2 linked regions of the Sphingosinicella sp. BN140058 genome follow. The protein of the gene in region 1 binds, or shares a complex with, the protein of each later gene. Links are inferred from orthologs where the notes say so. Each region holds a gene or a part of one and is shown on either strand. Other genes may lie near its edges.

Region 1 (15,810 bases):
GCGAAGTCTGCGCGGCCACGGGTCTTGCCGACAATCTCTACGGCAGCACCAGCCTTGTCTGCCCGGATGAGGTCGGCTGCACCGTCCGCCGCGGCGGCTTCGCCGTCGACCCGGAGACCGCCTACACCAAGACGTTCGGTGTCGTGTTGCGGCCGCGCTTCGTTCCCGGCCTGACCTTCTCGGTCGACCGCTTCCTGATCGATCTCAACGACTCGATCGGCTACAACGATTACGATTATTTCTCGAACGGCTGCCTTGCCACCGGCGACGAGTTCTTCTGCCGAATGTTCGTTCGCAATGCCGACGGAACGCTGTACAGCGCGCCCGGCGGCAATCCGTCGACGGGCTTCATCCGCGGGGGCACCACCAATTACTACAAGAGCAAGTCGCACGGCTGGGATTTCCAGGGCCAATATGCTCTGGCGCTCGGCAGCGCAGGTCGCCTGGACTTCGATTTCGCCGGATCGTTGACCACCTATGCCGGTGGCCAGGATTCGCCGATCCTCGCCAAGTATAATTGCACCGGCTATTATGGTGGCGGCTGCAGCCAGCTGATCCCGAAGTGGACCCACAGCCTTCGCGGTACCTACACCACCGCCGACCGCTTCTTCAGCGCCTCGGTCAATTGGCGGCACCTGGGCCCGCTGACCAATGTCAGCAACTCCGGCGATCCGGCGCTCGGCTACACGCCGGCTGGTGAGCGTGAGACCTTCTATCGCATCGGCGCCTACGACTATTTCGATCTGGCGCTAAGCTTCCGGGTGAACGAGGCGTTCTCGTTCCGGGTCTCCGCGAACAACATCCTCGACAAGACCCCGCCGATCCTGCCGAACTCGTACAATTATGGTCTGTCGCGCAGCAACACTCTGTCGGCACGCTACGATTCGCTCGGCCGCATCCTGGCGGTTGGCGCAACGCTCAATTTCTGACGAAAGCGAAACGGCCCGCCTCCTAAGGGGCGGGCCGCGAAATCTTGAAGAAGCGGGCCGATCACGCGATCGTGTCCGCTTTTTCGTTGATCAGAGTTCGAGGCGCGCGACCTCGCTCGCCCGGGCCGGCCGGCGGGCCTTGCCGCGGCTGAACAGCGCATAGGCGCCGACGCCGATCGCGGCCATCACCGCGACCTTGGTCGCCAGGCCTTTCTTGTTGTGCTTCCACTCGGCGCGCACCCCCATCTCGCCGGGGATGTTCGGCACCTTGCCGTGGCCCAGATCCTCGACCACGCCCTCGACGACGTTGATTCGGTCGGCGCCCATCAGCAGCAGCCAATGCATCCAGTTGCTCTCGCTGTATCGAAAGGCGACCCGGCGGATCATGCCGCTGACCGCCGACGGCGGTGTCGACGTGCCGAACACCGCCGGCCGCCGGATGTGCTCGATCGATTGGAGCACCTCGACATTCGACTGCTGGACACGGGGGCGGACCCAATCGGCGGTGAGGCCGGGATCCTGGTCGCGGTTGCGGTAAGGGTAGGTGGGATCGTTGCGGGGATCGGCATCGACGGCCCAGCCGTTGATGGCCGACGTGTCGACGAGCGTCTTGTTTCCGGTCAATGCATTCATCTCTCGGCTCCTCTTCGCTCAGGCCGCGTTCGGGATCAGCACCGGCTTGATGCAGCCGTCGAGCTTCGCCGAGAACATGTGGTAGGCGTCGGCGACATCCTCCAGCGGCACGCGGTGGGTGATCATCGCTTTGGGATTGATGTGCCCGGCCTTCACATGGTCGATCAGCCGCGGCAGCAACCGCTTCACCGAGGCCTGGTTCGCGCGCAGGGTCAGGCCCTTGTTCACGACGTTGCCGATCGGGACCATGTTGCCGGTCGGCCCGTACACGCCGACGATCGACACGATACCACCCTTCTTCACCGAGTTGATCGCCCAGTGCAGCGCGATCGCGTTGCCCGCCTCGAGCTTGAGCTTGGTGCCGAACAGCCACTGCAGCGCGTTGCCCGCGGCATCGCCGCCGACGGCGTCGATCGCGACGTCCGCACCGAGGCCGTCGGTGGTCTTCTTCATGAAGACGACCACGTCGTCGACCTCCTTGAAGTTGTAGACTTCGGCCGGGCCGAAGGTCCGTGCGAATTCCAGCCGGTAATCGATGTGGTCGAACACGATCACGCGGCCGGCGCCGAACAGCCAGGCGGAGCGCGCCGCCATGAGGCCCACCGGGCCCGCGCCGAATACGACCACCGTGTCGCCCTTCTGGATACCGCCCATTTCGGCGGCCTGGTAGCCGGTCGGGACGACGTCGGTGAGCAGCACGGCGTCGTCCGGATCCATCCAGTCGGGGATCACGGTCGCCCCGAAATCGGCATAGGGCACGCGCGCATATTCCGCCTGGCCGCCGTCATAGCCGCCGGCCGTGTGAGAATAGCCGTAGATCCCGCCGACCGCCGTCGCCTGAGGATTGGATTCGTGACAGTTTCCGAACAGGCCCTGCTGGCAGAAATGACATTGGCCGCAGGCGATGTTGAACGGAACGAGCACGTGATCGCCGGCCTTCAGATTGGTGACCTCTGCGCCGACTTCCTCGACGATGCCGCAGAATTCGTGTCCGAAGGTCATGCCGACGCGCGTGTCGGGCACCATGCCATGGTAGAGATGGAGATCCGAACCGCAGATGCAGGAGCGGGTGACCCGGACGATCGCATCCCGGGGATGCTCGATCCTGGGGATCGGCTTGTCTTTGACCCGGACCCGGTAAGGGCCTCGATAATCCATTGCCAGCATGAGGGAGCTCCTTCGTTGCGCTTTGCTCCCTAACCGGATCGCGACGTCATGGTTCCAGCCGCTCCCGGCGACGGGACCCGAGCGGCTCACGCTCCCGGTACTTTGTGTCACCATCTTGATTCACATCAGGATTTTCCGGCAGTCGGGCCGCTTTGATGGCGATACCTTCTGTGTGCAGGGGCGCAGGGAAAGAGCCAGGCGGTGCAATGGCGTGCTCACCCCCGCAGATGCGCTCGCCCCCGGAGCCGCAGGGCGATTGCGCTCGGCACCACCGTTGCATCGGGCGTGAACGCGGGATCGAGCAGCCAAGAGGTCCGCTCAATTCACATGGATGAAGTATTTTAGCCGCGAGAGCGTGCGTAGCGACTCCGTTGTTTGGCAAGCCAGGTGAAGGCGGCCGCCGCAACGATCGGTCGAGCGCGACCTGAGGTCAGCGTTTTCCCCAGACCTCCTCGAGACGCGCATCGCGGCCGCACCGGTAGCGATAGTAGCGATACCGGACCGGGTTCTTCTTGTAATAATCCTGGTGATAGGTCTCGGCTGCGTAGAAGCGGGAAGCCGCGACGACCGGGGTGACGACCTTGCCGCCGAGCACCCGGTTCGCCTCCGCCTTGGCGGCTTCGGCGATCTTTCGCTCGTCGGCATTCTTGACGAAGATCGCCGTACGATAGCTGTCGCCGCGATCGCAGAATTGGCCGCCGCCATCGGTCGGATCGATGGTCCTGAAGAAGTGGCTGACGAGAGCCGCGTAAGACACGCGGTTCGGATCGTAGAGAACCGTCACCGCTTCATAATGACCGGTGCCACCTGCCGAAACCTGTTCATAGCTGGGGTTGGCAAGCTTGCCGCCGGTGAAGCCTGAGACCGCGCGGATCACACCCGGCACCTTCTCGAAATCCGCTTCGGTGCACCAGAAGCAGCCGCCAGCGAAGACTGCTGTCGCCTGGCTCTGCGCCGAGGGTGCGGCGCCGGCGGGTGCTAAGGCGCCGATAAAGAGAAGCAGTAATCCTGCAAGAAAGGTGAGGGCGTGTCGATGAGCGGCCATCGCCCGAAGATGGTCAGTCCCGGCGCCGCCTTCAACCGCGCGCAGCTTCTCGAAATCAGGCTTGGGTGAAATCGAAGGCCATCATCGCGAACAGGAGACCGGCCAGCCCCAGGAAAAGGGCGACGAGCATGTAGCCGGCGGGACGCAGCATCTTCTGCTCCCAACCGCGCAGCTCTTCCTGATCCTTGAGCCGGTAGAAAGTGTAGCTCGACAAAACCCCGACGGCCAAGGCGATTGCTCCCCCCACGTCACATCCTCCGCTTGCAAATTTCCCAACGCCGCGCCCAGCGCCGCCCCATGTCCTCATTATAGGCGAAGAAACGGAAATCCAACGCGAGAATTGCCGCTTAACCGTTGAATCGAAACCGTTCACCGAAGGATCGCAGTGCCTCGGCGCCGTGCCCGCAGGCTGGCGTCGAGGTCACAACGGCGGCTTGATGCTACGGAGGGGCTGTATCAGCCGTGATCGGTCGCCGTCGGCAGGACGCCGCGGCGGATCTGATCGAGCTCGATTGATTCGAACAGGGCCTTGAAATTGCCCTCGCCGAAGCCCTGATTGCCCTTGCGCTGGATGATCTCGAAGAAGATCGGACCGATCATGTTCTCGGTGAAGATCTGCAGCAGCAGGCCTTCGCCCGTCTCGGGCGAGCCGTCGATCAGGATCCGACGCTTGCGCATTTCCTCGACGCTGTGGCCATGGCCGGGGAGGCGAGCGTCGATCATGTCGAAATAGGTCTCGGGGCTGTCCTGGAAGCGGATGCCGTTGGCGCGGAGCGCGTCGACCGTTGCGAAGATGTCGTCGGTGGCAAGCGCAAGGTGCTGGATTCCTTCGCCCCTATATTCGCGCAGGAACTCTTCGATTTGGCTGTGCTCGTCCTGGCTCTCGTTGAGCGGGATGCGGATCTTGTCGTCCGGCGCGGTCATCGCCTTGGACAGCAAGGCGGTCTGTTTCCCTTCGATGTCGAAATAGCGGATCTGACGGAAGTTGAAGATGCGCTCGTAGAACTCGGCCCAATGGGTCATCCGGCCACGGTTGACGTTGTGGGTAAGGTGATCGAGCGTGTGCAGACCGGCGCCATTGGCGTCCCGGACCGCTCCGGGGACGGGTTCGAAGTCGACATCGTAAATCTGCTCGGCGCCGTAGCGGTCGACGAGATACAGATAGGAACCGCCGATCCCCTCGATCGCGGGGATTTCGAGCTCGCCGGGGCCGCGCCTCGTTTCAACAGCCTTGGCGCCGCGTTCGATCGCCATCTCGAAGGCGCGCTTGGCGTCCTTCACGCGGAAGGCCATGCCGTTGGCCGAAGGCCCGTGCGCCTGGCGGAACTCGGCCGCCTGACCCGCCGGCTCCATGTTGAGGATGAAGTTGATGTCGCCCTGGCCATAATGGCGGACGTTCTTGGAACGGTGGTTACCGAGATGGGTGAAGCCCATCGCCGTGAACAGGCCGGCGAGGGCTTCGGGATCGGGTCCGGTGAACTCGACGAATTCGAAGCCGTCGAGGCCGAGGGGATTGTCGTGAAGGTTGGTCGGCGCGTTCATGGCAGCCTCTCCGTGGTCCTTGGTTTCGCTATGCCGGCGCCTCTACCAGTGGCGGGCAGGGGCGGCAAATGGATGGTTGCGCGGAAGGACCCCCGCACCCTATCTCAGCGGCGAAACGCACATTCGGAAACGACAACGCATGACCGCCACCCATTCCACCCGCATGCTGATCCTGGGCTCCGGCCCCGCCGGACTCTCCGCCGCCATCTACGGCGCGCGGGCCGGCATGGCGCCGATCGTCGTTCAGGGCATCCAGCCCGGCGGACAACTCACGACCACGACGGATGTCGAAAACTACCCCGGATTCCGCGATGTCATCCAGGGACCCTGGCTGATGGAGCAGATGCAGGCGCAGGCCGAGCATGTCGGCGCCCAGATGATGTGGGACCATATCGTCGAGGTCGATCTGTCGCGGCGTCCGTTCCGCCTGATCGGCGACGGCGGCACCATCTATACGGGCGACGTCCTCGTGATCGCGACCGGTGCCCAGGCGAAGTGGCTGAATCTTCCGTCGGAGGAGCATCTCAAGGGCAAAGGCGTCTCCGCCTGCGCGACCTGCGACGGCTTCTTCTACCGCGGCAAGAAGGTGGCGGTGATCGGCGGCGGCAACACGGCGGTGGAAGAGGCGCTCTACATGACCAACCACAGCCATGACGTCACCCTCATCCATCGCCGCGACACGCTTCGGGCCGAGAAGATCCTCCAGGAGCGGCTGTTTGCGCATCCCAACATCAAGATCCTCTGGAACAAGGCGGTCGACAAGTTCGTCGCCGGCGGCGACCCGGAGGGGCTGACCGGCATCCAGTTGCGCGACACCAGGAGCGGCGAGATTTCGCAGATCGAAGTCGATGGCGGCTTCGTCGCCATCGGCCACTCACCGGCGACCGAGTTGTTCAAGAACAAGCTCGCGCTTGATGAGGACGGCTATATCGCGGTCGAGACCGGCAGCACGCGCACCAGCGTGGAGGGCGTGTTCGCCTGCGGCGACGTGATGGACAAGACCTACCGTCAGGCAGTCACCGCCGCCGGCACCGGCTGTATGGCCGCGCTCGACGCCGAGCGCTTCCTGGCCGAAGCCGAGTTCGAAGCCGCCGTCGCTGCCTGAGGGTCAGAGGCGGGCGAGCGCCGCCTCCACCGCAGCGCGCAGCCGCTCCAGATCCGCGGGACGGGCGAAGGTGTGCGATCCGGTGGGGAGCTTCGCCGGGGCTCGGGTCAGCACGCCGTCGAAGACCGGCCGGGCGAGTTCCCGTTCGGCAGCGATCGCGGTTTCGTCGTCGCTGGCGAGGATCGCTTCGATGTGCCCGGCATGTCGCCTCAGCGCCTGCGCCGCTTCGTCCGAAAGGGCGCGGTTCTCGGGCAGTGCCATCTTTCGAATGCCTGTCAGTGCCTTCTTCCAGGACACTGACCCGAAAAGGATTTTTCGCAGGCCCGCAGGAGTCGTGAGACGTTCCTGGTAATGGCGTCGGATCGCCGCTGCCGGCAGCTCGCCCGGACGCGTCTCGACCAGCCAGGGGTTGAGCAGGATCAGGCCGTCGACGCCGGCATCGGCCCCGAACAGGGCAAGTGCGGTGGCACCGTCGCACAGGCCGATGCCGACGATCCGTTCGAGGGACGGGCATTCGCGCCGAAATGTCGCAGTTGCAGCGGTGATGTCCGGTCCGCTGCTACGCCACCCGCCATCCTCGCCTTCGCTGTCGCCGATCCCGCGACGGTCGAAGCGGAAGCAGGGTGTGCCGTCGCCGGCGAGCGCCGCCGCCAGTCGTTCGAACAAGCGGTGCGAGCCGATCCGTGTCTGGCTGCCGCCAGTGACGAACAGAAGACCGGTGGTGCCGGACGCGAGATCGAGCGAGGCGCCGAGCCTGGCACCCCCACAGTCAATCGTCAGCAGGCGGCGCATGCGCGGGCCCAAGTGTCGATGTCGGAGGCAAGTATGTCGGTAAGTTCAGATGAAGTCTGAGGTTCGGCTCGGCGCCAAAAGGGGGTAGCCTCGATCCGGCAATCGGCTGGTGCGGGGTCGGTGCTCAACCTTAGCGTCCGGAGGCGCGGGGGGACGGCGGGGATGGCTGCCATGAGGTCCGTGCGCAGTGCCTCGGAGGGCGAATAGCCGCCGGTCGCGCTGTCGTCGGTGAGCGCCGTACGCTCGAGATCGCGGACGAGGGACGCTCCCGACACCGGACTGAGCCGCCAGGCGCAGCCGACGGCGACCGCATCGTCGAGCAGGGCGCCGCCGCGGAAGGCGATGGTGGCGCGCAAGTCGGAGGGCGCGCAATCGGCTGCGGCCCGGCGCCAGTCGGCCCAGGTGAGCGTCTCGAGCGGGCGGATGCTCTCGCCGGTGGCGGGAAGATCCGGCAGCAGGCAGCGCCAGCCGCGCTCCGCCAGCAGCCGCATCGTCGCGACGATGGTTGCGCGCAGCCGATTCAACTCTTCGAAGAGCGGCGGCAGGACCAGCAAGGCCGGCGCGTCTGCGGGTCCGATCCGCAGCAGCCATTCCTCGTTGCCGTTGGTGGTGTAGCGATCGTAGGCGAGATCGCTGCGGTTCACCGCAGCGCCTTGGCCCTGAGGAAGGTCAGAAGCCGGCCGTAGCTTTCGAGCATGTCGGCATCCACCTCGTCATCCTCGATCAGGATCCCGAGCCGTTCCTCGAGTTCGCTGAGCAGGCCGGCAACCGCCATCGAGTCGAACTCGGGAAGATCGCCGAACAGAGCGGTCGAGTCCGTGAAGGCCGCGACCTGGTCGACGCCGAGCCCGAGCACGTCGACCAACACCGCGCGCAGGGTCGCGTCCACTTCCTGATCGTCGTTCAACGCGGCAACCATGATCCCAATTCCCCTCGACTGTCTGCGCGGCCTACCGTCTCACGCCTCGCCGGACAAGATCGGACACCAGACGCCGAGCAGCGCCGCCTAAGCCCGAGGCCGTGCTCGGTGAGAAAGCCTCGATCCGCCAGAGCAGGCGGCGGGTATCCATCCAGTCGCTTTTATAGGGTTCGTCTCCCGTCCCGTAATCGATCGCTTCGACGCGATCCTCGTCCAGAGCGGCGCGGAACATCGCCATCGACAGCACGGTTCCCGGCGAAAGCTGCCTGGCATCCTCGCGATAGGCGAGCTTGTGAATGGTGGCGATGCCATTCTCGATCAACCAGAATTGGGCTGCCACGGGCCGCCCCTGATGAAAGGCGAGCCCAAGCCGCAGACGATCGCCCTCCTGCTCGGCAAGCGCACGCAGGAACGCCGGAGACCCCTCCTCGGGTTTCCAACTGGCCCGATAAATCTCTTCATAGGCACGCCAAGCCTCGTCGTCGAAGCGACGGTAAATACGCGTTTCAATCGCCTTGGCGCGGCGCTCCGCGGTGTTGCGCAGCCGCGACGGGCGAGAGGCCCAATAGTCCCTGAAGCTCAGGCCCGTCGTTTCGATCCGCCATGACGTCGTAGCCGGAGCAACGAACACGATCCAGCCGGCGGCACGAAACGCTGCGGCCAGTGGGGCAGGGTCCTCGATCGGTGTCATTTCGATCGATGCGAGCCGCACGCTGCGAAGCTTCCGGGCAATCGCCGCGATACCGTCGGCGCTGCCGATCGCACCGAAGCGCAGGCTGTACCAATTGGCATAAGCCGACGCGCGGCGGCCGTTCCGCGCCAGGAACAGCCAGGTGCCTCCCGAGCGCGCTGCGAGCAGGGCACCGGGGGGCGGGCAGTGGCGGGCCAGAAGGCGGAACCAGGCGAGGCGCGCGAACAGCGATCGGCGCGCGTCGAGCGTGCCGCCCGCCGCCGAAGCGACCGCGTCCCACGCATCGAACAGTTCCACCTCGGCGGTCAAAGCGCTAATCCCCCTGGGCCGACGATGTGGCGCAGCCAGGAGCCAAGGTGCAAGCCCCCGATCCCCAACCAAGACCGCTCGACCATCTGCCGATGCGCGGCGCGCCCGCCGCGCCGGCGCTGCTCACCCGTGAGGGCCTGCTCGATTATGCGGGTCTCGAGGATCAGATCGGACGGCTTGCGGCATCGCTCCGCAGCCGAGGTCTGGCGCCCGGCGCACGCGTCGCCAGCTGGCTGCCCAAAAGCCGGATGACCGCACTACTGCCGCTCGCCTGCGCGCGGGCCGGGCTCGTCCACGTTCCAATCAACCCGGTGCTGAAACGCGCTCAGGTGGCGCACATCCTCGCCGACAGCGGTGCCGGCCTGCTGATCAGCGGCAAGGCGCGGCTTGCCGGCCTGGCGGCGGACGACGTGTCCTGCCCGGTGCTGGATGAGGAGGGCGGCGCGGCGATGCTCGCGGACGAGGATCGGCTCGGCCTCTCCGACGCGGATCCGGAGACTCTTGCCGCTCTGCTCTACACGTCCGGGTCGACCGGCCGCCCAAAGGGGGTGATGCTCAGCCATGCCAATCTGTGGCTGGGGGCGATCAGCGTCGCGCATTATCTGGGGCTGACGCCGGCCGACCGCGTGTTGGGCGTGCTGCCGTTGAGCTTCGATTACGGCCAGAATCAGCTGCTTTCCAGCTGGGCGGCCGGCGCAGCCGTGGTCCCGCTCGAATATCTCGCGGCCAAGGACGTCATCCGCGCGATCGAAGCGCACGGCATCACCACCCTTGCCGGCGTGCCGCCGCTGTGGGTGCAACTGGTGGAGGCCGCCTGGCCGCCTCGTGCCGCTCTTTCGCTTCGCCGGCTGACCAATTCGGGCGGAAGGGTGCCGGTTTCGATCGTACGGCGGATGCGCGAGCTGTTCCCGGCCGCAGAGATCCACCTGATGTACGGTCTGACCGAAGCGTTTCGCTCAACGTCGCTCGATCCCGCTCTGCTCGACGAGCATCCCGACTCGATCGGGACCGCCATTCCGTTCGCCGAGATCATGGCGGTGCGCCCCGACGGCTCGCCCGCGGCGCCGCACGAGGAGGGGGAACTCGTCCATGCTGGCCCGCTAGTGGCGAAAGGCTATTGGAACGATCCCGAGCGGACGGCGGAGCGGTTCAAACCGGCACCCGCGCATTCGGAACATGGCGGCCTCGCGGTCTGGTCCGGCGACCGGGTGCGCAGCGACGCATCGGGCCTGCTCTATTTCGTCGGCCGTGAGGATGCGATGATCAAGACCAGCGGCAATCGTGTCAGCCCGACCGAGGTCGAGGAGGCGGCGGTGGCGAGCGGCGTCGTCGCGGAGGCGGTGGCGCTCGGTTACCCCGACCATCGGTTCGGAGAAGCGATCGCATTGATCGTCCGCGGCCCGGGACCGGACGAGCAGCTCCGCGCCTACCTCAGGCGCGAGTTGCCCAATTTCATGCAACCGTCCGCAATCCTGTGGCGGGACGATTTGCCGCGTTCGCCCAACGGCAAGCTGGATCGCGAAAGGCTGAAGCAGGAGCTGATGGCATGAGCAAGGGGATGGGTCCGATCCCAGACGGGTTCGACGCGGATGGGATGCTGCTGCTGATCGGCGGACGCCGCGCCGACCATCTCGTCGCCGAGGCTGGGGACACGCCGTTGTTCGTCTACGATGCCTGCATGATTGCGGATCGCATCGGTCGCTTTCGCAAGGCCTTCTCCGGCATCAATCTTCATTATGCCATAAAGGCAAACTCCTACGCCCCGCTGCTGAGAGGGATGTCCAAGCACGTCGACGGGCTCGACGTGGCCTCGGCGGGCGAGATGGCGATGGCGATCGCCGCCGGGTGCGAGCCGTCGGATATCTCCTTCGCCGGCCCCGGCAAGCGCGACGATGAGCTCGTCGCGGCGATCGATGCCGGCGTCACACTGAACGTTGAATCGGAAGGCGAGGCGGCGCGCGCTCTGGCGATCGGCCGGGCGCGCGGCCGCCGCCCCCGGCTTGCGGTGCGGGTCAATCCCGATTTCGAGATCAAGGGATCGGGCATGCGTATGGGTGGCGGCGCGCGGCCCTTCGGCGTCGATGCCGAGCGGGTGCCGTCGCTTGTGCGCGAATTGATCGTCGCCGATGCCGAATTTCGCGGATTCCACATCTTCGCCGGCTCGCAGGCGCTGTCGGCCGACGCGCTGATCGAAGCGCAGGCGGCGACGATCGCGCTCGCCGCGCGGCTGGCCGAGGCCGCCGGAGCGCCGCCGCCGATGGTCAATCTGGGCGGCGGCTTCGGCATCCCGTACGTCAGCGGAGACGTGCCCCTGAACGTCGAGCAGGTCGGTACCGCGCTGCATGACGCGCTGGCGGCCCGTCCGAAGATTCTCGCAGCGTCGGGATTTGCGATCGAGCTCGGACGCTGGCTGGTCGGGGAGGCGGGCGTCTATCTCACCCGCATCGTCGATCGAAAGATCAGCTTCGGCAAGACCTTCCTGGTCACCGACGGCGGCATGCACCACCAGCTTGCCGCCTCAGGCAATTTCGGCCAGGTCGTCCGCCGAAACTTCCCGGTGGCGATCGCAAGCCGCTTCGGCGCGGCGCCGGAGGAGGAGGTCAGCATCGTCGGCTGCCTCTGCACGCCGCTCGATCGGCTTGCCGACGACGTCATGATGCCCGCCGCATCGGTGGGCGATCTCGTCGCGCTGTTCCTCGCCGGCGCCTATGGACGCTCGGCGAGTCCTGAGGCGTTCCTGGGGCATCCGGCGCCACGTGAACTTCTTGTCGGCAACATGTAAAGACACACTCATCTTCTTGCTGGATCTTTCCCGGCAAAGTGCAGGATCAAAGCTGTCCTCGCCTCGAGCGGGTGTGACCTGTATTGCCCCGCAGCCAGGAAGCAGTGCGAGCGAAATGGATTGCCGGTACACTCGTTCTGGGCAGCTGGAATATCGAAAGACATCGTTAACCGTCGCTGCAGGAGCAGTCCCGGTTCGGGACGGCGTCCAAAAGGTGATTGTTCCTAACGGTAATTTTACCTCTTCAGAGCATAGCAGACCCAAATCTGCGGCCGTTCGTGCTCCAGGCAGCGACGGTGGACGTGAAGAGGAAGAAATTGATGCGCGTGCACATGATCAAGCTCGCTCTCGCCGCCGGCGCCAGCACGGCTGCGCTCACCGGCTGCGCTTCGACGCCCTCCACCGGCAACCGGCTGCCGCCCGCGACCTTCGTCGGCTCGGACGATATTTCCGGTGAGAAATATATCATAGGACCGCTCGACAGCCTCAACATCTTCGTCTGGCGCAACACCGATCTCGGCGGCAAGGTGCAGGTCCGTCCCGACGGGATGATCACGACGCCGCTCATTTCGGACCTCCAGGCCGCCGGCAAGACTCCGGCCGAGCTCGCCGAGGATCTGCGTTTGGCGCTGACCAAATATGTCGAGGATCCCCGAGTCTCGGTCATGGTCGACAGCTTCCAGGGCACGTTCGGCCAGCAGATCCGCATCGTCGGCGCCACCGCCAAGCCCGCTTCCCTTCCCTATCGCGCCAACATGACCCTGCTCGACGCAATGATCGAGGTCGGCGGTTTGTCCGAATATGCGGCCGGCGATCGTGCCCGGCTGATCCGCCACGACAAGGGCTCGGGTGCTCAGAAGGAATATGATCTCAAGATCGCGCGACTGCTCAAGAAGGGCGACACCGCTGCCAACGTCCGTCTCGAGCCCGGCGACGTGATCATCATCCCGGAAAGCATGTTCTGAGCCGCCGAAGACGCTGACGGCTTCATCTCCTCTCGACCAGGATCACGCCACGGATGGACGGACTTTACGAACAGCTGCGGATTGCCCTCCACCAGGTGTGGCGGCGTCGCTGGCTCGCGCTCGGCGTCGCCTGGGGGCTGTGCCTGGTCGGATGGCTGGTCGTGGCGCTGATCCCGAACAGCTACGAATCCAAGGCGCGCGTGTTCGTCCAGCTCCAGTCGATCCTGCCGACGCAGGTCGGCATCACCGCCGCCGATCGCCAGAACGACATCACCCGGATCAAGCAGACGCTGACCTCGACCGACAATCTCGAGAAGGTCGTCCGCCGCACCGAATTGAACAATCTCGTCGCCACGAAACGCGATCTCGCCGTGCAGGTCGACGCGCTGCGCAAGGCAATCAAGGTCACGGCCCAGCAGGACAATCTGTTCGAGATCAGCGCGACGGCCAGCATTTCCGGCTTCTCCAACGGCCAGAATGCGAAGCTAGCCGCCGGCATCGTCCAGAACCTGCTCGATCTTTTCGTGGAAGCGAACCTGTCCGGGGATCGTGACGAGGCCAGCGAAAGCCTGACCTTCCTCGACGAGCAGCTTCGCCGCCGCGAGCAGGATCTGCAGGCCGCGGAGCAGCGCCGGGTCGAATTCGAGCAGAAATATCTTGGCGTGCTTCCGGGTGAGGGCTCGATCGGATCTCGCATGGCCGCCGCCCGCGCGGAGCTCTCGGGCGTCGAGCAGCAGATGATGCAGGCGCAAAGCTCGCTGGTTGCGTTGCGGGCGCAACTCGGCAGCACGCCGCCCACGTTGCCGGGGGTGGCCGGGGCGGACAACGGGTCGGTGTCGTCGCAGGTCGCGTTGCTCCAGGCCCAGCTTGCCCAGGCCGCGGCACGCGGCTGGACCGACGCCCATCCCGATGTCGTCGCGCTCAAGGCACAGATCGCCCGGCTGCGGCCGCTGGCCGCCCGGGAAGGGCCGTCGGGTGCCGCCGGCATGCCCAATCCTGCCTACGTGTCGCTGCGCGGCATGCTGGCCGAGCGCGAGGCGCAGGTTCAGGCGACCTCCGTTCGCAAGGCGCAGCTCGATGCCGATCTCGCCCAGCTCTCCTCGAAGCAGGCGACCGAGCCGGGCGTCGCCGCCCAGCAGGCCCAGCTCAACCGCGATTACGACGTGCTGAAACGGCAATATGACAAATTGCTGGAGGATCGCGAGCAGGTCCGCCTGCGCAGCGACGTCCAGACCAAAACCGCGGCGATCAAGTTCAAGGTCATCGATCCGCCGTCCGCGCCGCGCATCCCGATCACGCCGAACCGGCCGATCCTGCTGACCGCGATCCTGTTCGCGGCGCTGGCAGCGGGCGTCGGCGGTGCCTTCGTCTGGGGGCAGCTGCAGACGACCTTCCCGACCCAAAGCCGGCTGGAGGCGATCACCGGCCTGCCGGTGCTCGGATCGATCAGCGAGGTAGTCACCGACGTGGTCAAGGCCAGGAGGCGGCAGCATCTGCTCTGGCTCGGTGGCGGGGCAGGGGCGCTGGCCGGAAGCTACGCGCTGCTGATGGCCGTCGAGTTCTGGCAGCGAAGCACGGTTGCGTGAGGGGCATGAAGATGAACGACCAGAGCCCCTTACGCGCAGGCGGTTCGCTCCTCGAGCGGGCGGCCGATCTTTACGGCTTCGGCCTCGGCACGCCGCCCTCGGCCCCGCATGAGGTCACGCAGCCTGCAGCACCGGCCGCGGTCGCGCCCGCGGCTCCGGCCGCGCCCTTACGCACACCTGCGCCCGAACCTCGCCCTGCACCGGCGGCGGCAACGGTGTCAGCGCGCGTTGCGGGGCGGGGAGGCAAGATCGATCCTGAAGCACTGGCGCGAGGCGGCTTCATTGCGCCGGATGCGCCGGGAAGCGCGCTGGCGGAGGAGTTCCGGATCGTCAAGCGGCAGCTGCTGCGCAACCTCGCCGGCAGCGACGACAAAGCCCGCAACATACTCGTCTGCTCGGCGCTGCCGAATGAGGGCAAGACCTTCTGCGCGATCAACCTCGCGCTGTCGCTCGCCGCCGAGAAGGATGTCGAGGTCCTGCTGATCGATGCGGATTTCCCCAAGCCTGAGGTGCTCGCATTGCTGGGTCTCGAGGCAGGGCCGGGCCTCACCGATGCCCTTGCCGATCCCGACGCCGATCCGGAGAGCTTCGTCGTCCGCACGGACCTGCGCGGCCTGTCGCTGCTTCCAGCCGGGCGTCCGGTCGGCGACGTGACCGAGCTCCTCGCGTCGGAGCGGACCCGGAGGCTTCTCGCCCGTCTGGCCGATCCGCGCCGGATCATCCTGTTCGATTCGCCGCCCGCCCTCATGGCGTCGCCGGCGACCGTGCTCGCCAGCCATGTCGGCCAGCTGCTGATGGTGGTGCGGGCCGATCAGACCAGCGAGGCCGATCTGCGCGAAGCGGTCGGGCTCCTTTCCGCCTGCGACCAAATCCGGCTGCTGCTCAACGGCACCGGCTTTGCCGTCAACGGCCGCCGCTTCGGCAGCTATTACGGATATGGCCAATGAAAATAGCCGAGAAAGCGTGGCTTAGAGGCCGAAGCTTGGCTTCGATCGCACTTGCTGCGGCGGTCGCGATCGCCGCCTCGGCAAGCGTCAGCGGTGCCGGCCGGACCAGCGTTCATCCTTATCTGCAGATCGAACAGGTGCTTACCGCCGATTTCAACGACGGCGATGTGCTGACCTATACCGGCGTCGGCGGCGGCGTCGAGGCAAGCTACGAGGGGCAGCGACTCACCGCCACGATCAGCTACGATTACCAGCGCCGGATCGGGTGGAATGGCGACGTCGCCGACGACGACAGCCATTCGGGCCTCGCCTCGGTCCATTTTGATGCCGTGCCCGGCGTGCTGGCGCTCGATGCCGGCGCGATGGCCGCACGGGCCTCGGCCGATCCGCGCCAGCCG
Region 2 (15,655 bases), 150 kb from region 1 along the record:
GAGATCGCATGCCGTATCGGGTCGCCGCCGCCTTGCTTCTGGTCGCCGCCGCGCCCCCGATGGCCGAGGCTTCGCCGGTCGAGGCCCCCGGCTTCGACCGCGCACTCGAAGAATTTCGTGCGCTGCACCGCGCCGAGACGCGGCGTGCGGGCATCGCCGGCAGCAGCTTCTACGCGGTGCTGGGCGGCGACATCGTCGCCGCCGACCATCTCGGCGAACAGGATGCGGAGGCGCACGTGCCGGTCGACGCCCGCACCATCTACCATTGGGCATCGATCACCAAGACGATGACCGGGATTGCGATCCTGCAACTCCGCGACCGCGGCCTGCTCAGCCTCGACGATCCGATCGTCCGTTACGTCCCCGAGCTCGCCACCGTCCACAATCCGTCTCGCGACACCGACCGAATCAGCCTGCGCCAGCTGATGAGCCACAGCGCCGGCTTCGGCGGCGCGACCTGGCGCTGGCGCGACCGCGCCTGGCAGCCGTTCGAGCCGAAGAGCTGGGCGCAGCTTGCGGCGATGCTGCCCTATACCGAGGTGGAGTTCCGCCCCGGCACCCGCTTCTCCTATTCCAACCCCGGCATCGTCTATCTCGGTCAGGTGATCGAGCGGCTGTCGGGTGAAGATTTCGAGACCTATGTCGACAAGAACATCCTGAAGCCGCTCGGCATGCACGACAGCTATTTCGACCGCACGCCGCCGCACCTGCTCCGCCACCGCGCCCATTCCTATTTCGTCCGGAACGGCAAAAGGGTGGCCGCGCCGTTCGACGTCGACACCGGCGTCACCGTGTCGAACGGCGGCCTCAATGCGCCCTTGCCCGACATGGCCCGCTACGTCGCCTTCCTGCTCGGCGATCCGGCGCGCGCGGGCGACTATGATCTGGTGCTCAAACGATCCTCGCTCGAGGAAATGTGGCGCCCGCAGATCGCCGCCGGCGAGGATTTCACCCAGGGGCGGATGGCGGCGACCACACAAAGCGGCCTCTCCTTCTTCCTCGACCAGCGCGCAGGAATCCGCTTCGTCGGCCACAATGGGGACCAGAATGGTTTCCGCGCCTATCTCAGCCTCTGCCCCGATCAGCGACTCGGCACCCTGCTCGCCTTCAACACCGAGACGCAGGCCGTGCAGAACAGCCCGGCCAATCGTGACAGCGCCGAGTCGCGGATAGCGCTCGCAACCGACCGGCTGTGCGAGGCGCTCGCCGCCCCGCGCACGGGCTAGACAGACCGGCCGCGCGCCGCCTTCACGCAGTCGAGAAAGGCGCGGAGAGCCGGCGGCACCGCGCGGTGGCCGGGATAGTAAAGCGCCACGGCTTCGGGCGCAGGGGTCCAGGCGGCGAGCAGCTGACGCAGGCGGCCGTCGCGAAGCGCGGCTTCGGCGGCGGGGCCGGCGACGTAAGCGATGCCGAGGCCGGCCACGGCCGCGTCGACCATCAGTTCCTCGTCGTCGAGGATGAGGCTGCCGCCGGCATCGACGACCAGTTCCTGGCCGGCCCGCTCGAACTCCCAGCGATAGAGCTTGCCGCTCGGCATGCGGTGGCCGATGCAGCGATGCCGCGCCAAATCGTCGGGCGTTTCCGGCGTGCCGAAGCGGTCGAGATAGCCGGGCGCGGCGACGCAGACGAACAGCACCGGCTGGCCGATCGGCACGGCGATCATGTCGCGCGGGATCGATCCGGCGAGCCGGACACCCGCATCGAAGCCGGACGCGACGATGTCGATCAATTGGCCTTCGACGACGATGTCGACCACGACCTCGGGAAAGCGCTCCGCCACCATCGGCACGATGTCGCGGACGAGCAAAGAGGCGGCGACACGCGGCGCATTGATCCGCACCGTGCCGGCCACCGCCCCGCGGAATTCCGCGACACCGTTTAGCGCTTCGTCGAGCGAGGCGAGCACCGGCTGCAGCTGAGCGAGCAACTGCATCCCGGCCTCGGTCGGTGCGACACTGCGCGTCGTTCGGTTCAGCAGCCGGACGCCGAGCCGCTCCTCCAGCGCCCGCATCGCATGGCTCAAGGTCGACGGCGCGGTTCCGAGCGAATCCGCGGCGCGCCGGAAGTTGCGATGGGTGGCGACCGCCATAAAGGCGGTGAGATCGTTGAGCGATGGCCGGTTCATTGCTGGCGATCTTGCACCAGCCCATGCCGAACTCAACGGCTAATCCGCACAATCAGGTTGCCCTATCTCCGTGCCACAAGGAGATACGCAACCATGAACAAGACTTGGCTGATCACCGGCATATCGTCGGGCCTGGGACGGCTGCTCGCCGAAAAGGCGCTGGCGCGAGGCGACCGGGTCGTCGGCACCAGCCGCAGCGCCGATGCCGTTCGCGAGCTCCGCGCCGTCTATCCGCGCCGCCTCACCATCCTCGCCGCCGATCTTCGGGACGAGAATGCGGTTCGTGCAGCCGTCGACCGCGCGTTCGCCGCGGAAGGCCGGATCGACATCGTCGTCAGCAATGCCGGCTACGGCCTGCTCGGCGCCGCCGAGGAAGCCGACGACGCACAGGTCCGCGCCATCGTCGACACCAACCTGATCGGTGCGATCGCCCTGATCCGCGCATCGCTTCCGCATCTGCGTCGCCAGGGCGGCGGCCGCATCCTGCAAGTCTCGAGCGAAGGCGGTCAGATCGCCTATCCGGGCTTCAGCCTCTATCACGCGACCAAATGGGGCATCGAGGGCTTCGTCGAGGCGGTCGCGCAGGAAGTCGCGTCGTTCGGCATCGAGATCACCCTGGTCGAGCCCGGACCGGCCCGCACCGGCTTCGGCGACAATTTCGCCCGCACGACCCCGCTCGGCGCCTATGCCGACACGCCTGCCGGGCAGTTGCGCGACGCGCTCGCCGCCGGCGCGTGGACGATCAAGGGCGATCCGGATCGGATGACCGATGCGATGATCGCCCTCGCCGACCAGGGTTCGTCCCTCCCCAAGCGCCTCGTCCTCGGCGCCGACGCCTACGCCAACGTCCGCAGCGCGCTCGCCGCCCGGATCGAGGAACTGGATCGGCAGAAGAGCATCGCCGCGTCGGCCGACTTCACCCCCGAGGAACTGGCGCGCCGCGCCTGACCTCGCTTCTTCCCAACCTTCTCGTCTTGAAAAGGAATTGCCCATGTCCAGACGCGACGCCGTCTTCCCTGCCGATCGCCACGCGCTCTACGATCTCCACCGTTATTCGCCGGCGATCCGCTCCGGCGACCTGCTGTTCGTATCCGGGCAGGTCGGCAGCCGCGACGACGGCTCTCCGGAGCCGGTCTTCGAGGACCAGGTCCGCCGCGCCTTCGCCAATTTGCGGGCGGTGCTCGCCGCCGGCGGCTGCAGCTTCGACGACATCGTCGACGTCACCACCTTCCACACCGATCCGCAGGCGCAGCTCGAGACGGTGATGTCGGTTCGCGCCGCCGAGATCGGTGCGCCGCCCTATCCCAATTGGACCGCGGTCGGCGTGACCTGGCTCGCCGGCTTCGATTTCGAAATCAAGGTGATCGCCCGCATCCCTGCCGAGGCAGTCCCCGGCGCAGATTGACGCTCAGTGGCGATCTGCGCGCCGGAAGGGTTGCGGCGCTGATGCAAGAGACCGACGCAGGCACGGCAACGGCAACAAAATGGTCGGGGAGATAGGATTCGAACCTACGGCCCCCTGGTCCCAAACCAGGTGCGCTACCAGACTGCGCCACTCCCCGACGCGCGCCCCCTGTAGCCGGGTGTCCCGCATGTGGCAAATGCCGAGAATTGCGTCGCCGCGGAGGCGCGTGGTGGGCCCGGCAGGATTCGAACCCGCAACCTAGCCGTTATGAGCGGCCGGCTCTACCATTGAGCTACAGGCCCGTACCCCGCTGGCAGCTTCGCGATTAGCGGAGCCGCCGCGGTGTTGGCAAGCGGCCATCCTTATCCTCCCTGTCCGCAAAGCGGATGGGGATGAGCAAGCCCGTCGTGCCCCCGGCACGACTGCAGGCTGCAGTGCAGCCCGCACTTGCTCATGACCAGCTGAAAGCTGGTGGAGGGGCCTCCGCCGCCGATAGCCCCTCCACCATGCTTCGCATGGTCTCCCTCCCCATCGCCTACGGCGACAGGGAGGATGAGCGCCCCAGATGGCGATTTTCCGAAAACACCAACGCCTCGTCTGCCATCTGGGGCGCGAACGCCGCCGGCGACGAGGATTCCCTTATTGCTGCTGCCCGCTCGACAATTCGGCCGGACCTTCGGGCGGGAGATAGAGGAAGAAGCGCGATCCGCCGACGATCAGGGCGCCGCCGACCGCTTCGGCAAGGTTGCGGACCAGGCGTAGCGCGAAGCCGAGGCCGAGCGCAGGCGCGCCTGGCCAGTCGCCGTCGGGGCTGTAGCCGGGATCGAGCAAGGCGCGCTCGTCGAGGCCGTCGATCGCGTGCGGGCGGTCGATCGCCAGGCAAAGCATGCGCTGCGCGCCCATCGTGCCCATGCCCATCGTCGCTGCGATCACCTCGCCCTCCTGGGCAAGGCCGATCGTGGCGGCGAGCATGCGCGCGAACATCCGCTCGGCCGCGGCCAGTTCGACCTTGGCGGCGGGCAGGTTCTTTTCGATCTCAATTGCGATCCGGCTGCCGCGCTGGCGCGCAACCCGCTCATAGGCGTCGTGCAGCCGGCACAGCAGCGACACGGCATCGACCGGCGCTTCCTCGAATTGCATGACCCGCGTTTCGATCCGGGCCGCGGTATCGAGATCGTCCACGGCCGACAGCAATCGGCCGGCCTGCTCCATGATTTCGGACGCGCGGCCGCGATAGCTTGCCGCCGCAGGCCCCATATATTGGCCGTCGATCATCTCGGCGAAGCCGACGATGGCGTTCAAGGGCGTGCGCAGCTCGTGGATCAGCTGACGCAGCGAATCGGCGGGAAGGTTGGTGCCGTACAGGCCCGCCTTGCCGGCCGCGCCGTCGCCATGGGCGACCTCGTCGACGCGCGGGCGGCGCGCGCTGCCGCGATAGCCGAGAAAGCTGCCCTGGACCGGATCGAAGAAGGGAACGCCGGAGATTCGCCAGTCGCCCGAAACGGCGCCCGTCCCGGCGACGCTGAACCGTGCATCGCGGAACGGCGCCCTCTTCTCGAACGCGCCGGCGGCCTGGCCGTCGACTCCGAACTGTCCGCGGTCGGCGATCGAAGCGATGCTCTGGCCGATCAGCGGTCCGCGCGGCGCGCCTTCGACCCAGACGATGATGCCGTCGGCCCCCGCCTCCCACTGGAAATCGCCGGTGGCGCGCGGCTGCGGCGGCTCTGACGGAGAGGACGGAGCGACGGCCTCGCGATGCCGACGAAAATTCTCGATCCTGGCGACGAGATCGCGGATCTGGGTTTCGCCGGCATCGAGCGAGGGTGCCCGCACCTCCGCCGCGGCGACCGGCGCCACCGTGCCGGAGAGCGCGAAATCGGCAGGGCCAAAGCTCGCCAGCGCATGCTCGACGTCCGGGCCGAGGTCCCGGCGGTGGCGCAGCAGCGCACGTGCCGTCGGGGTCAGGCTCGGCAGCAGAGCGATCCATTCGTCGCGGGTGAGCAAGGCGCCGGAGATGAGCGGCCCGGCGACGGTCGGCTTGTCCTCGGCGAAGAAGGCGACGGCGGCCGCCGACACCCGCCGCCCCGAGAAGCTGCGCGCGGTCGCGCAGCGTGTGTCCGCCGGCACTTCGAGCCGGAAGGCGCGCAGCCAGTCGAGCGCCTGCAGCGCCTGATCGCTGAGGCGAACCGCACGGCGCTGGGCGATCAGGTCGACGAGCTGGCGCCACTTGGCGGCGATCGCAGCGGGGCTTCCCTCCCCCTGCTCCAGCACCGTGGCAATCATGTCGTCGAAGCGCATCGTCCTCAGCTCACGCGAATGGCGGGCATCTGTGCCGCAGAGAGGTTAACAAGGCCGGCACAATCGGGGAAGCGGTCAATTGGGGCCACGGCAGTGCGCCCGGCCCGATCCGGGATGGCCGGGACGAAAAAGGCGCCGGATCGCTCCGGCGCCTCCTCGTTCCGAAACGTTCGGGCTCAGCCGCGCTGGGCGAGCCAGGCCATCCAAAGATTGGCGACCTGGCTGCGAAGGCCGGTCACCGCCTTGAACGCGGTTTCCGCCTCGGCGCGGTTGCCACCGCGAGCCAGAGCGATGCCGAGCCGGGTGTTGACCAGATTGGCGTCGACGCCGCCCTTCTGCAAAGCGAGCCGATAGAGCTCAGCCGCCTTGGTATAATCGCCATAGCCGGCATAGATCCCGGCGAGGTTCGCCGCCAGCTGCCCGTTGGCGGCGCTGCGTGCCTTCGGCTCGACGCCCGGCAACGCCGCCTTGTCTTCCGCGACCCGGCTGTTGACCTTGGTCAGCAGCGCGGCATGCCCCGCGCCGGACTTGCCGGACTTGGCCGCCGCCTCGAGCACGGCCTTGGCCTCGCCCCAATTGCGGTTGTAATCGAGATATTCGGCGAGACGCAGATACTCGCCGGTCTCGAGCGATCCGCTGTCCTGCATCAGGCGCATCAGATCGACATAGGCTTCCTCGTCCTTGGCAATTGCCGGGACCGAGATCGAGACCAGATTCTTGAAATTCTCCGGGCTCGGATAGGCCTGCTGAACTTCGGTCGCGAGCTGGTTGGAGAGTGCGGTGTTCTTCTGCTTGTAGGCGATGCCGAGCGCGTTGCGATACCAGGCTTCGGGCGGCTTCTGGCCGGAAGCCTTGCTCATCGAGATCGCCTTCTGCAGCAGGGTCAGCGCCTCGGCTTCCTTCTTCAGCTCGATCTTGGCGCGGGCGAGATTGACGACGCTGTCGAGATCGTTCGGATTGGCGGCGATCTTCTGTGCATAGAAGGTTTCCGCCGCGCCGTAATCGCCGGACTCGATCGCATTGCCGGCGAGATAGGTCTGGAGCTGGGTGGTCTCGGAAGCGTCGGCGCCGCCGCTGGCGAGGATCGCCTCGACCGCGGCGCGCTGCGCGTCCTTGTTATTCTCCTCGGACGCCCGCTGGAGCTGGAACTTAGCGATCACATATTTGTCGTCGGTGTTCTTCGCCACCGCCTGCGCGGCGGCGAGCTTCTCCGGGAAATCGGCCGCTTTTTCGGTGAGCGACTTCTGGAGGGCCGCGATCGCGTTCTGCGCTTCCTTGCTGAGCTTGAACTTGCGCTCGGGCGCCTTGGCAGCCTTGTCTTGGGCAACGGCCGGGGCCGCAGCGACGCCGCCGACGATCAGCGAGGCGGCGATCGCGAGGCTGGAAACGAACTTCATGACGAACTCTCCTGAGGGGGGATGGTGGTTCGGCGATCAGGCGCGCTGGGACAGCCAGATCAGCCACAAGGCGGCGAGGTCGGCGCGGGGGCCGCCGACCGTGCGAAAGGCAGCGTCGGCATCCGGACGCTGGCCGGCGAGCGCGAGCGCAATGCCGAGACGGGTGTTGCCGACATTGGGATCGATCCCGCCCTTCTGGAGCGCGATGCGATACAGGTCGGCGGCGGCAGCATAGTCGCCGAAGCTCAGATATTGGTCGCCCGCGTCGAGCGCGGCGGTACCGGTCGCTGCCGAGGCCGCCGCGGTGCGGGCCGCGGCGAGCTTCGCCTTGGCAGAAGTGGCGTTCTTCTTGGAGGTGGCGATGGCTTCCTTGAAGGTCGCCTTGGCGGGATCGACCATGCGGTCGTTCACCCCCTCCTGAAACACGGACTGCGCCTCTGCCGGGAGGTTGGCGCTGCCGAAGGCCTGCGCCGCTTCCATATAGTCTCGCTCCCCGGCGAGCGCCTTGGACAGGCGCTGCAGCCGGGTGGCGTCCAGCGTGGTGGCCGCATCGGGCTTCGCATAATCGCGGTAGAGCAGAACCGCGTCGCGCCAGTTGGTCGCATTGGGATAAGCGGCGACCAGCGCGCGGCTGAACTTGATTGCCTGCGGCGCCATCGCATTCATCGTCGCCAGGGTCAGGCCGCGCCGGTACCAGGCTTCAGGTGCCTTCTGGCCGCTTGCCGCCTGAAGCTCGATTGCGCGGTCGATCAGCGCGACCGCTTCGGCATTCTTGCGCAGGTCGAGCTTGACCCGGGCGAGCGCGATCGCTGCATCCGGGCTCGGGGCGAGTTCGAAGGCGCGGGCGAGCGCGGTCTCCGCGCGCTCGCGCTTGCCGGCGAACGAGGCGAGCACGCCCTGGGTCGCGTACAGCGGCGCCTGCTCGGCCACGGGGATCCGGCCGCTCGCCAGCAAATCGTCGACCGCGGCGCCCTGGAGGGCGGTATTGTTGGTCTCGCGGCCGAGGCGGAGCTGCAGGCCGGCAAGCTGGTAGCGCGCATCGGCGCCGCGCGCGGCGGATTGCGCGGTGGTCAGCGCGGCGTTGGCGGCGCTGTAATTACGGGCGGCGAGCGCCGCCTCCAGCGCGGCAAGCGAAGCCCGCTCCTCCTTGGTGAAGCTCGGCCCCGTATAGGGCGCCTTCTTCGCATCCGCCGGCGCGATCGCGACGACCGAGGCGGTGCCGAGCGCGAGGGCGATTCCGAGCGAAAGCCTGGAAACCGAAGCCATAACCGAAATGCCTCCTGATGAACTGCCCCGCAGCGAACACCGCCCTGGAGAGGGTGGCTCTACTATCGTCATTCCCTGCCTGTTTCTAGCGCCCCGGCACTGAACCCCGCTTGAACCGCAAACGGCCGGAAACACGCCACAATCCCTCGCCTCGGGCGGCGGTTTGACAGCAAAGCCGCGGCATCGCTAACCGCACCCGATGCTTGCCGTCATTTCACCTGCCAAGACGCTCGATTACAAGCGTCCCCTGCCCCCGCTCGACCCGACCCAGCCCCGGTTCGCCGAAGAGGCCGAGGCGCTCGCCGCCGCCGCCGCCAGGCTGTCCAAGCCGAAGCTTGCCGGGCTGATGCACATCTCGGAGCCGCTCGCCGCGCTCAACGTCGAGCGCTACCGCGGCTTTGCCGAGCAACCGACGCGTCCGGCGCTCTACGCTTTCGCAGGCGACGTCTATGCCGGGTTCGAGGTGCACAGCGTCGACGATCAGGCGGTGCGCTTCGCCCAGGACCATCTGCGCATCCTTTCGGGTCTCTACGGCCTGCTCCGCCCGCTCGACGCGATCCGTCCCTACCGGCTGGAAATGGGTACCAGATGGGCGCCGGGCCGCAGCCGTAACCTTTATGACTATTGGCAGGGCAGGATTGCCGATCGGCTCGCCGCCGATCTCGCGGAGACGGGCGGCGACACCGTGATCAATCTCGCCAGCAAGGAATATTGGCAGGCGGTCGACGGCAAGCTGCCTGCGAGCGTTCGCGTCATCGAGATCGACTTCCGCGAAGAGGGTCCGAACGGCCTGCGCTTCAACACCTTCGCCGCCAAACGTGCGCGGGGCATGATGGCACGCTACATCTGCGAGCACGGCCTGGTGGACCCGGACCAGGTCAAGGGCTTCGACAGCGACGGCTATGCCTATGACGCCGCCAACAGCGACGACACCCGCTGGCGCTTCCACCGGGGATGACCTTCTAGGCGACGCGTGCGCGCGCGTACGCGTGCACGCGCGGGTGGCGCTCGGCGGAAACAGGCGCTAGGGTCCACCGCGATCATTCCAGACGTCCGTTCGGACGCACCCCGCAGCAACAGGAACAGTAAGTGGCCAGCGTACCGCCGACCATCGACAACAGCGATATCTCTCCGATTTCCATCGTCGACGAGATGAAGACCTCGTACCTCGACTACGCAATGTCGGTGATCGTCAGCCGCGCGCTTCCCGACGTGCGCGACGGCCTGAAGCCGGTGCATCGCCGCATACTCTACGGCGCGCACGAGGCCGGCTTCGTCGCCGGTCGGCCCTACCGCAAGTCCGCCCGACTGGTCGGCGACGTGATGGGTAAATATCACCCGCACGGCGACAGCTCGATCTACGATGCGCTGGCGCGCATGACCCAGGATTGGTCGATGCGGGTGCCGCTGATCGACGGCCAGGGCAATTTCGGTTCGATGGACCCGGATCCGCCCGCGGCGATGCGGTATACGGAGGCCCGCCTCGCACGCGTCGCCTCCGCCTTGCTCGATGATATCGACAAGGACACGGTGGATTTCCAGCCGAACTACGATGCGTCGGAGCGCGAGCCGCAGGTGCTGCCGGCGCGCTTTCCGAACCTGCTCGTCAACGGCGCCGGCGGCATTGCCGTCGGCATGGCGACCAACATCCCGCCGCACAATCTCGGCGAAGTGCTGGCCGCCTGCCGCGCCTACATCCAGAATCCGGCGATCACCGTCGACGAACTGATCGAGATCGTGCCCGGCCCGGATTTCCCGACCGGACCTTTGATCCTCGGCCAGGGCGGCGCCCGCAACGCCTATCATACCGGCCGCGGCAGCATCATCATGCGCGCCCGCCACGTCGTCGAGACCGCGCGGGGCGATCGCCAGTCGATCGTCCTCACCGCCATCCCCTACCAGGTCGGCAAGTCCAACCTGGTCGAGAAGATCGCGGAAGCGGCCAAGGACAAGCGGATCGAGGGCATCGCGGACATCCGCGACGAATCGAACCGCGAGGGCGTCCGCGTCGTCATCGAGCTGAAGCGCGACGCCACCGCGGACGTGGTGCTGAACCAGCTCTGGCGGCACACGCCGGCGCAGCAGAGCTTCCCGGCCAACATGCTCGCGATCCGCGGCGGCCGCCCGGAAACGCTGAACCTGCGCGACATCATCGAGGCGTTCGTCAAGTTCCGCGAGGAAGTGATCACGCGGCGCACCAAGTTCGAGCTGAACAAGGCCCGCGAGCGCGCCCACATCTTGCTCGGGCTGGTGATCGCGGTCACCAATCTGGACGAGGTGGTGCGGATCATCCGCGGTTCGGCCTCACCGGCCGAAGCCCGGGCCGCCCTGCTCGCCCGCGAATGGGCGATCGAGGAGATCGCACCCTACATCAAGCTCGTCGAAGCGGTCGAGCATCAGGCGGATGACGCCACCTACCGGCTGTCGGACGTGCAGGTTCGCGCGATCCTCGAGCTCCGGCTCCACCGCCTGACCGGGCTCGGCCGCGACGAGATTGCCGGCGAACTGCGCGAACTCGCCACTACCATCGCCGAACTGCTCGAAATCCTCGGCGACCGGGTCAAGCTCTATGCGGTCATGCAGGAGGAGTTCGACGCGATCGATGCGGCCTATGCGACTCCGCGCATCACCGAGATCGCGCCGTCTGCGGAAGGGATTGACGACGAGGATCTGATCGAGCGCGAGGACATGGTCGTCACCGTGACCATGGAAGGCTATATCAAGCGCACTCCGCTCGACACCTTCCGCGCCCAGAACAAGGGCGGCAAGGGCCGCGCCGGCATGGCGACCAAGGACGAGGATGCGGTCACCCATCTGTTCGTGACGTCGACGCACACGCCGGTGCTGTTCTTCTCGACCCTCGGCAAGGTCTATCGGATGAAGGTCTGGCGCCTGCCCGAGGGCGGTCCGGCGACTCGCGGGCGACCGATGATCAATCTGCTGCCGCTGGCGGCAGGCGAGACCATCTCCACCGTCCTGCCGCTGCCGGAGAATGAGGAGGAGTGGAGCGCGCTCCACGTCATGTTCGCCACCGCCAAGGGATCGGTGCGGCGCAATTCGATGGACGCGTTCGCCAACATCCGCACCAGCGGCAAGATCGCGATGCGCTTCGAGGAAGGTTCCGACGACCGCCTGATCGGCGTCTCGCTGCTCACCGAAGAGGATGACGTCCTGCTCGCCACCCGCAACGGCCGCGCGATCCGCTTCGCCGCGACCGACGTGCGCGAATTCCAGAGCCGCGATTCCACCGGCGTCCGCGGCGCCCGCCTTGCCGACGGCGACGAGGTCATTTCGATGTCGGTGCTGCGCGGCTTCGATGCGACGCCGCAGGAGCGCGAAGATTACCTCAAGGCCGCGCCGTGGAAGGAGGGCGAGCGCGAAGTGACCCTGTCGCCGGAGCGCATGGCGCAGTTCCAGGCCGCCGAGGAGTTCGTGCTCACCGTCACCGCCAACGGCTACGGCAAGCGCACTTCGGCCTACGAATATCGCCGCACCAACCGCGGCGGCCAGGGCATCACCAACATCGTCAGCTCGGATCGCAACGGACCCGTGGTCGCGAGCTTCCCAGCCCATAGCGGCGAGCAGCTGATGCTGGTCACCGATCAGGCCAAGCTGATCCGGACCACTGTCGGCTCGGTGCGGGTGACCGGGCGCAATACCCAGGGCGTGATCCTGTTCCGGGTCGCCGACGGCGAACATGTCGTCTCGGCGGCACGCATCGAGGAAAGCGAAGAGGAAGCCGAGGTCGTCGTCGACGTCGAGGACCAGACCCTGGCAGCAAGCGACGCCGCGATCGACGGCAGCGCGGAGTAGAGCATGATCGGATCAGGCTGAATCAGCCTGGTCCGAGAATGGTGCATCCATCCTTGGTTTAGCCGGGCTTTCGCGGTCTATTCTTCCCGATGGCAGACGGCTTCGACGTTGATGCCGTCGGGATCGTGGACGAACGCGGCATAATAAGTCGGTCCGTAATGCGGCCGCAGGCCGGGTGCGCCGTTGTCGCGGCCGCCCGCCGCAAGGGCCGCCGCGTGGAACGCGTCCACCTCGGCGCGGGTAACCGCGCGAAAGGCGACATGGGTGCCCTCGCCGACCCGTTCGTTGTCGCCGATCCAGAAGAACGGATTGTCTTCGACCCCGAAGCCCAGGGCGGTGCCACGGCTCTCGGTCTCGCTCGGGCCGACTTCCATGATCAGCGTGATTCCAAGCGGCGCCAGCGCCGCCTCGTAGAAGTGCCGCGAGCGGGCGAGATCCGACACGGCGAAACCGACATGGTCCAACACGGCTTTCTCCTCCTGGTCAAAGCGACTATCGCACGGGCGAATGACACAACAAATCCACATCATCGGCGGCGGTCTCGCCGGATCGGAAGCGGCCTGGCAGCTGGCGGAGGCCGGCGTCAGCGTACGCCTGTCCGAAATGCGCGGCACCGGCGAGCGAAGCCCCGCGCACCAGACCGACGGCCTTGCCGAGCTCGTCTGCTCCAATTCCTTCCGCTCCGACGATGCCGAGCATAATGCCGTCGGCCTGCTCCATTCTGAGATGCGGGCGCTCGGATCGGTGATCATGGCCTGCGCCGACGCGCACAAGGTTCCCGCCGGGTCCGCGCTCGCGGTTGATCGGGACGGCTTTTCCGACGCGGTCACCGCCCGTCTCGCCGCCCACCCGAACATCGAGATCGTGCGCGAACGGATCGATTCGTTGCCGGAAAGCGGGATGACGATCGTCGCCACCGGCCCGCTCACCGCGCTGGGCCTCGCCGAATCGATCGGCGCCGCCACCGGTGCAGATGCGCTCGCCTTCTTCGATGCGATCGCGCCGATCGTCCACCGCGACTCGATCGACATGGACATCGCCTGGATGGCGTCGCGCTGGGACAAGTCCGGCGCGGATGGCGGCGATGGCAAGGATTACATCAACTGCCCGATGACCAAGGAGCAATATCTCGCCTTCCACCAGGGCCTGATCGACGGCGAGAAGACCGAATTTCGGGAGTGGGAGAAGGACACGCCCTATTTCGAAGGCTGCATGCCGATCGAGGTGATGGCGGCGCGCGGCGTCGACACCCTGCGCTACGGGCCGATGAAGCCGGTCGGGCTCGACGATCCCAAGACCGGTCGCTGGCCCTATGCCGTCGTCCAGCTCCGCCAGGACAATGCCCTCGGCACGCTGTGGAACATGGTCGGTTTTCAGACCAAGCTCAAATATGCCGAACAGGTGCGGCTGTTCCGAACCATTCCGGGTCTGGAGAAGGCCGAGTTCGCCCGCCTGGGCGGTCTCCACCGCAACACCTTCATCAATTCCCCGCAATTGCTCGATCGGACCCTGCGCCTCAGGAAAGCGCCGCACATCCGCTTCGCCGGTCAGATCACCGGCTGCGAAGGCTATGTCGAATCGGCGGCGGTGGGGTTGATGGCCGGTCGCTTCGCCGCTGCGGAACTCCGCGGCGAGACCCTTGCGCCGCCGCCTTCTGAGACTGCGTTCGGCGCCCTGCTCGGCCACATCACCGGCGGCGCCGAGGCCGATCTCTATCAGCCGATGAACGTCAATTTCGGCCTGTTCCCGCCGGTCGAGGGCAAGGCCAAGAAGGCCAATCGCAAGCGCCTCTACACGCTGCGCGCCGAGCAGGCGTTCGACCGGTGGCTGGGCCGCGCGCCCGCGGCGGCGCCGGACATGGAAAAGGAGGATGCGGCCTGAGCCGCACCCTCCTTCTCGTGCATCAGAATTCGGTTGCGATCAGAGCTGGCCTTCCAGCCAGGTCTGCAGCTGCGTCTTCGGTGCCGCGCCGACCTTGGTCGCCGCCGGCAGCCCGTCCTTGAACAGGATCATCGTCGGAATGCCGCGAACGCCATATTTGGACGGCGCCTCGGGATTGTCGTCGATGTTGAGCTTCACGACTTCGACCTTCTCGCCGAGTTCGTTGCTGATCTCCTCCAGCGCGGGTGCGATCATCCGGCACGGGCCGCACCATTCCGCCCAGAAATCGACCAGCACCGGCTTCGAGGCGCCGAGCACGTCAGTGTCGAAGGATGCGTCGGTGACACTCTTGGTAGCCATTGCAGTCTCCTGAAAGTTGAGCCTGATGTAGGGTGCCGGGCGCCCCGTCTCAAGCGGCTTGCGGCAGGTACCTGGCAAGGAGGTCGTCCGGCAGATCGTGCAGCACCGGCGCCGACGTATAGAGGAGTTTCGCCTCGATCCGGCGCCCCGGAAAGATCACCCGCAACGCCTCGGCATAGGCGGCCATCTGCCGCAGATGCGGCACCGGAATGGCCTCGGCCGATGCCGGTGCCCGCCGTCCGGTCTTGAAGTCGGCGACGACGATCCTGTCCGGCCCGACGAGCAGCCGGTCGACCGTACCCGACACGACGAGACCGTCGGCGACGACCGCCGCAATCGGGGCTTCTGCCAGCGCCGACGGCCCGAACAGCTCTGCATGCCGCGGATCGGAGATCACCGCGCAGGCATCGTCGACAAGGGACCGGCGCAGCGCCGCATCGTCGACTCCGGCGGCCTGCTGCAGCCAGCGATCGGCACGGGCGCTCCGCTCCGCAGAAGGAACGTCCGGCAAGCGCTCGAACAATTGATGGAGCAGGCGACCGCGCAGCGCGGCGTCGCGCATCGCCGGCGATGGCGGCGGATCGCTGACATCGTCCTCGCCGAGCGCCGACGGCGCCAGCGGCCGCGGTGGCCGCGCTTCGAGTGGCGCGGCGCGTGCCGTCCATTCCGGCAGCACCACCGGCGCCGGCATACGGCGCGGATCCGCCCGGGCAGCCTTCGGCACGTCGCCGTGCCGGAGCGCCCTTCCCCATTGAGGATCCTCCTGCCAGTCGGCGCCGAGGCTCGCCAGTCCGGTCTCGATCGCGCGATACCAGCTGGCGAGCGGCGGCACGCCCTTCGCCATCGGCCCGAGCGCCCCGCCGACGTAGAGGCGTTCCTCCGCACGGGTCAGCGCGACATAGAGAAGCCGCCAATGCTCCTCGCGTTCGTCCCGGTCGAGCCTGGCGATCTGGCCGGTGAGCGGCTCGACCAATTCTTCCTTGCGTGGCCGGAAGATCGGAACCTGGATGTCCTCGTCGGCAAGGGCGAGGCTGGTGAAACTGCCCCCGATGCCGCCCCCCTTGCGATCGGGATCGGCGCAGGCATCGGCGAGGATCAACACGGGCGATT

The links.
Region 2: the proteins of trxB (region 1) and trxA are in contact, whole or in part, in a crystal structure (PDB 1F6M), measured with the Escherichia coli proteins. The link is inferred for Sphingosinicella sp. BN140058 from one-to-one orthologs.

Annotation. Positions count from the first base shown.
Region 1 is NZ_CP035501.1:5,153,845-5,169,654, forward strand. The notes cover bases 4,584-7,438. They hold trxB (thioredoxin-disulfide reductase), read left to right. Parts: upstream 4,584-5,455; coding sequence 5,456-6,421; downstream 6,422-7,438. Other genes in these bases: hppD (4-hydroxyphenylpyruvate dioxygenase), read right to left, coding at 4,584-5,316; ETR14_RS23405 (hydrolase 1, exosortase A system-associated), read right to left, coding at 6,425-7,213; ETR14_RS23410 (hypothetical protein), read right to left, coding at 7,198-7,438. Also shown: ETR14_RS23375 (TonB-dependent receptor domain-containing protein), read left to right, coding at 1-929; ETR14_RS23380 (hypothetical protein), read right to left, coding at 1,020-1,562; ETR14_RS23385 (zinc-dependent alcohol dehydrogenase), read right to left, coding at 1,581-2,729; peptide-methionine (S)-S-oxide reductase MsrA, read right to left, coding at 3,160-3,774; ETR14_RS28605 (hypothetical protein), read right to left, coding at 3,830-4,003; more of hppD, read right to left, coding at 4,231-4,583; more of ETR14_RS23410, read right to left, coding at 7,439-7,857; ETR14_RS23415 (acyl carrier protein), read right to left, coding at 7,854-8,132; ETR14_RS23420 (GNAT family N-acetyltransferase), read right to left, coding at 8,164-9,132; ETR14_RS23425 (acyl-CoA ligase (AMP-forming), exosortase A system-associated), read left to right, coding at 9,225-10,682; ETR14_RS23430 (pyridoxal-dependent decarboxylase, exosortase A system-associated), read left to right, coding at 10,679-11,914; ETR14_RS23435 (XrtA/PEP-CTERM system exopolysaccharide export protein), read left to right, coding at 12,235-12,879; ETR14_RS23440 (XrtA system polysaccharide chain length determinant), read left to right, coding at 12,933-14,465; ETR14_RS23445 (exopolysaccharide biosynthesis protein), read left to right, coding at 14,477-15,412; ETR14_RS23450 (hypothetical protein), read left to right, coding at 15,448-15,810.
Region 2 is NZ_CP035501.1:5,306,019-5,321,673, reverse strand. What follows is about bases 12,886-15,585. They hold trxA (thioredoxin), read right to left. Parts: upstream 14,546-15,585; coding sequence 14,225-14,545; downstream 12,886-14,224. Other genes in these bases: addA (double-strand break repair helicase AddA), read right to left, coding at 14,595-15,585; trmFO (methylenetetrahydrofolate--tRNA-(uracil(54)-C(5))-methyltransferase (FADH(2)-oxidizing) TrmFO), read left to right, coding at 12,886-14,185. In the rest of the region: ETR14_RS24160 (serine hydrolase), read left to right, coding at 9-1,226; ETR14_RS24155 (LysR family transcriptional regulator), read right to left, coding at 1,223-2,125; ETR14_RS24150 (SDR family oxidoreductase), read left to right, coding at 2,219-3,073; ETR14_RS24145 (RidA family protein), read left to right, coding at 3,117-3,530; ETR14_RS24130 (HAMP domain-containing sensor histidine kinase), read right to left, coding at 4,170-5,828; ETR14_RS24125 (tetratricopeptide repeat protein), read right to left, coding at 6,005-7,225; ETR14_RS24120 (lipopolysaccharide assembly protein LapB), read right to left, coding at 7,262-8,491; peroxide stress protein YaaA, read left to right, coding at 8,691-9,449; gyrA (DNA gyrase subunit A), read left to right, coding at 9,581-12,304; ETR14_RS24105 (VOC family protein), read right to left, coding at 12,382-12,771; more of trmFO, read left to right, coding at 12,812-12,885; more of addA, read right to left, coding at 15,586-15,655. UniProt on the Escherichia coli protein: Participates in various redox reactions through the reversible oxidation of its active center dithiol to a disulfide and catalyzes dithiol-disulfide exchange reactions.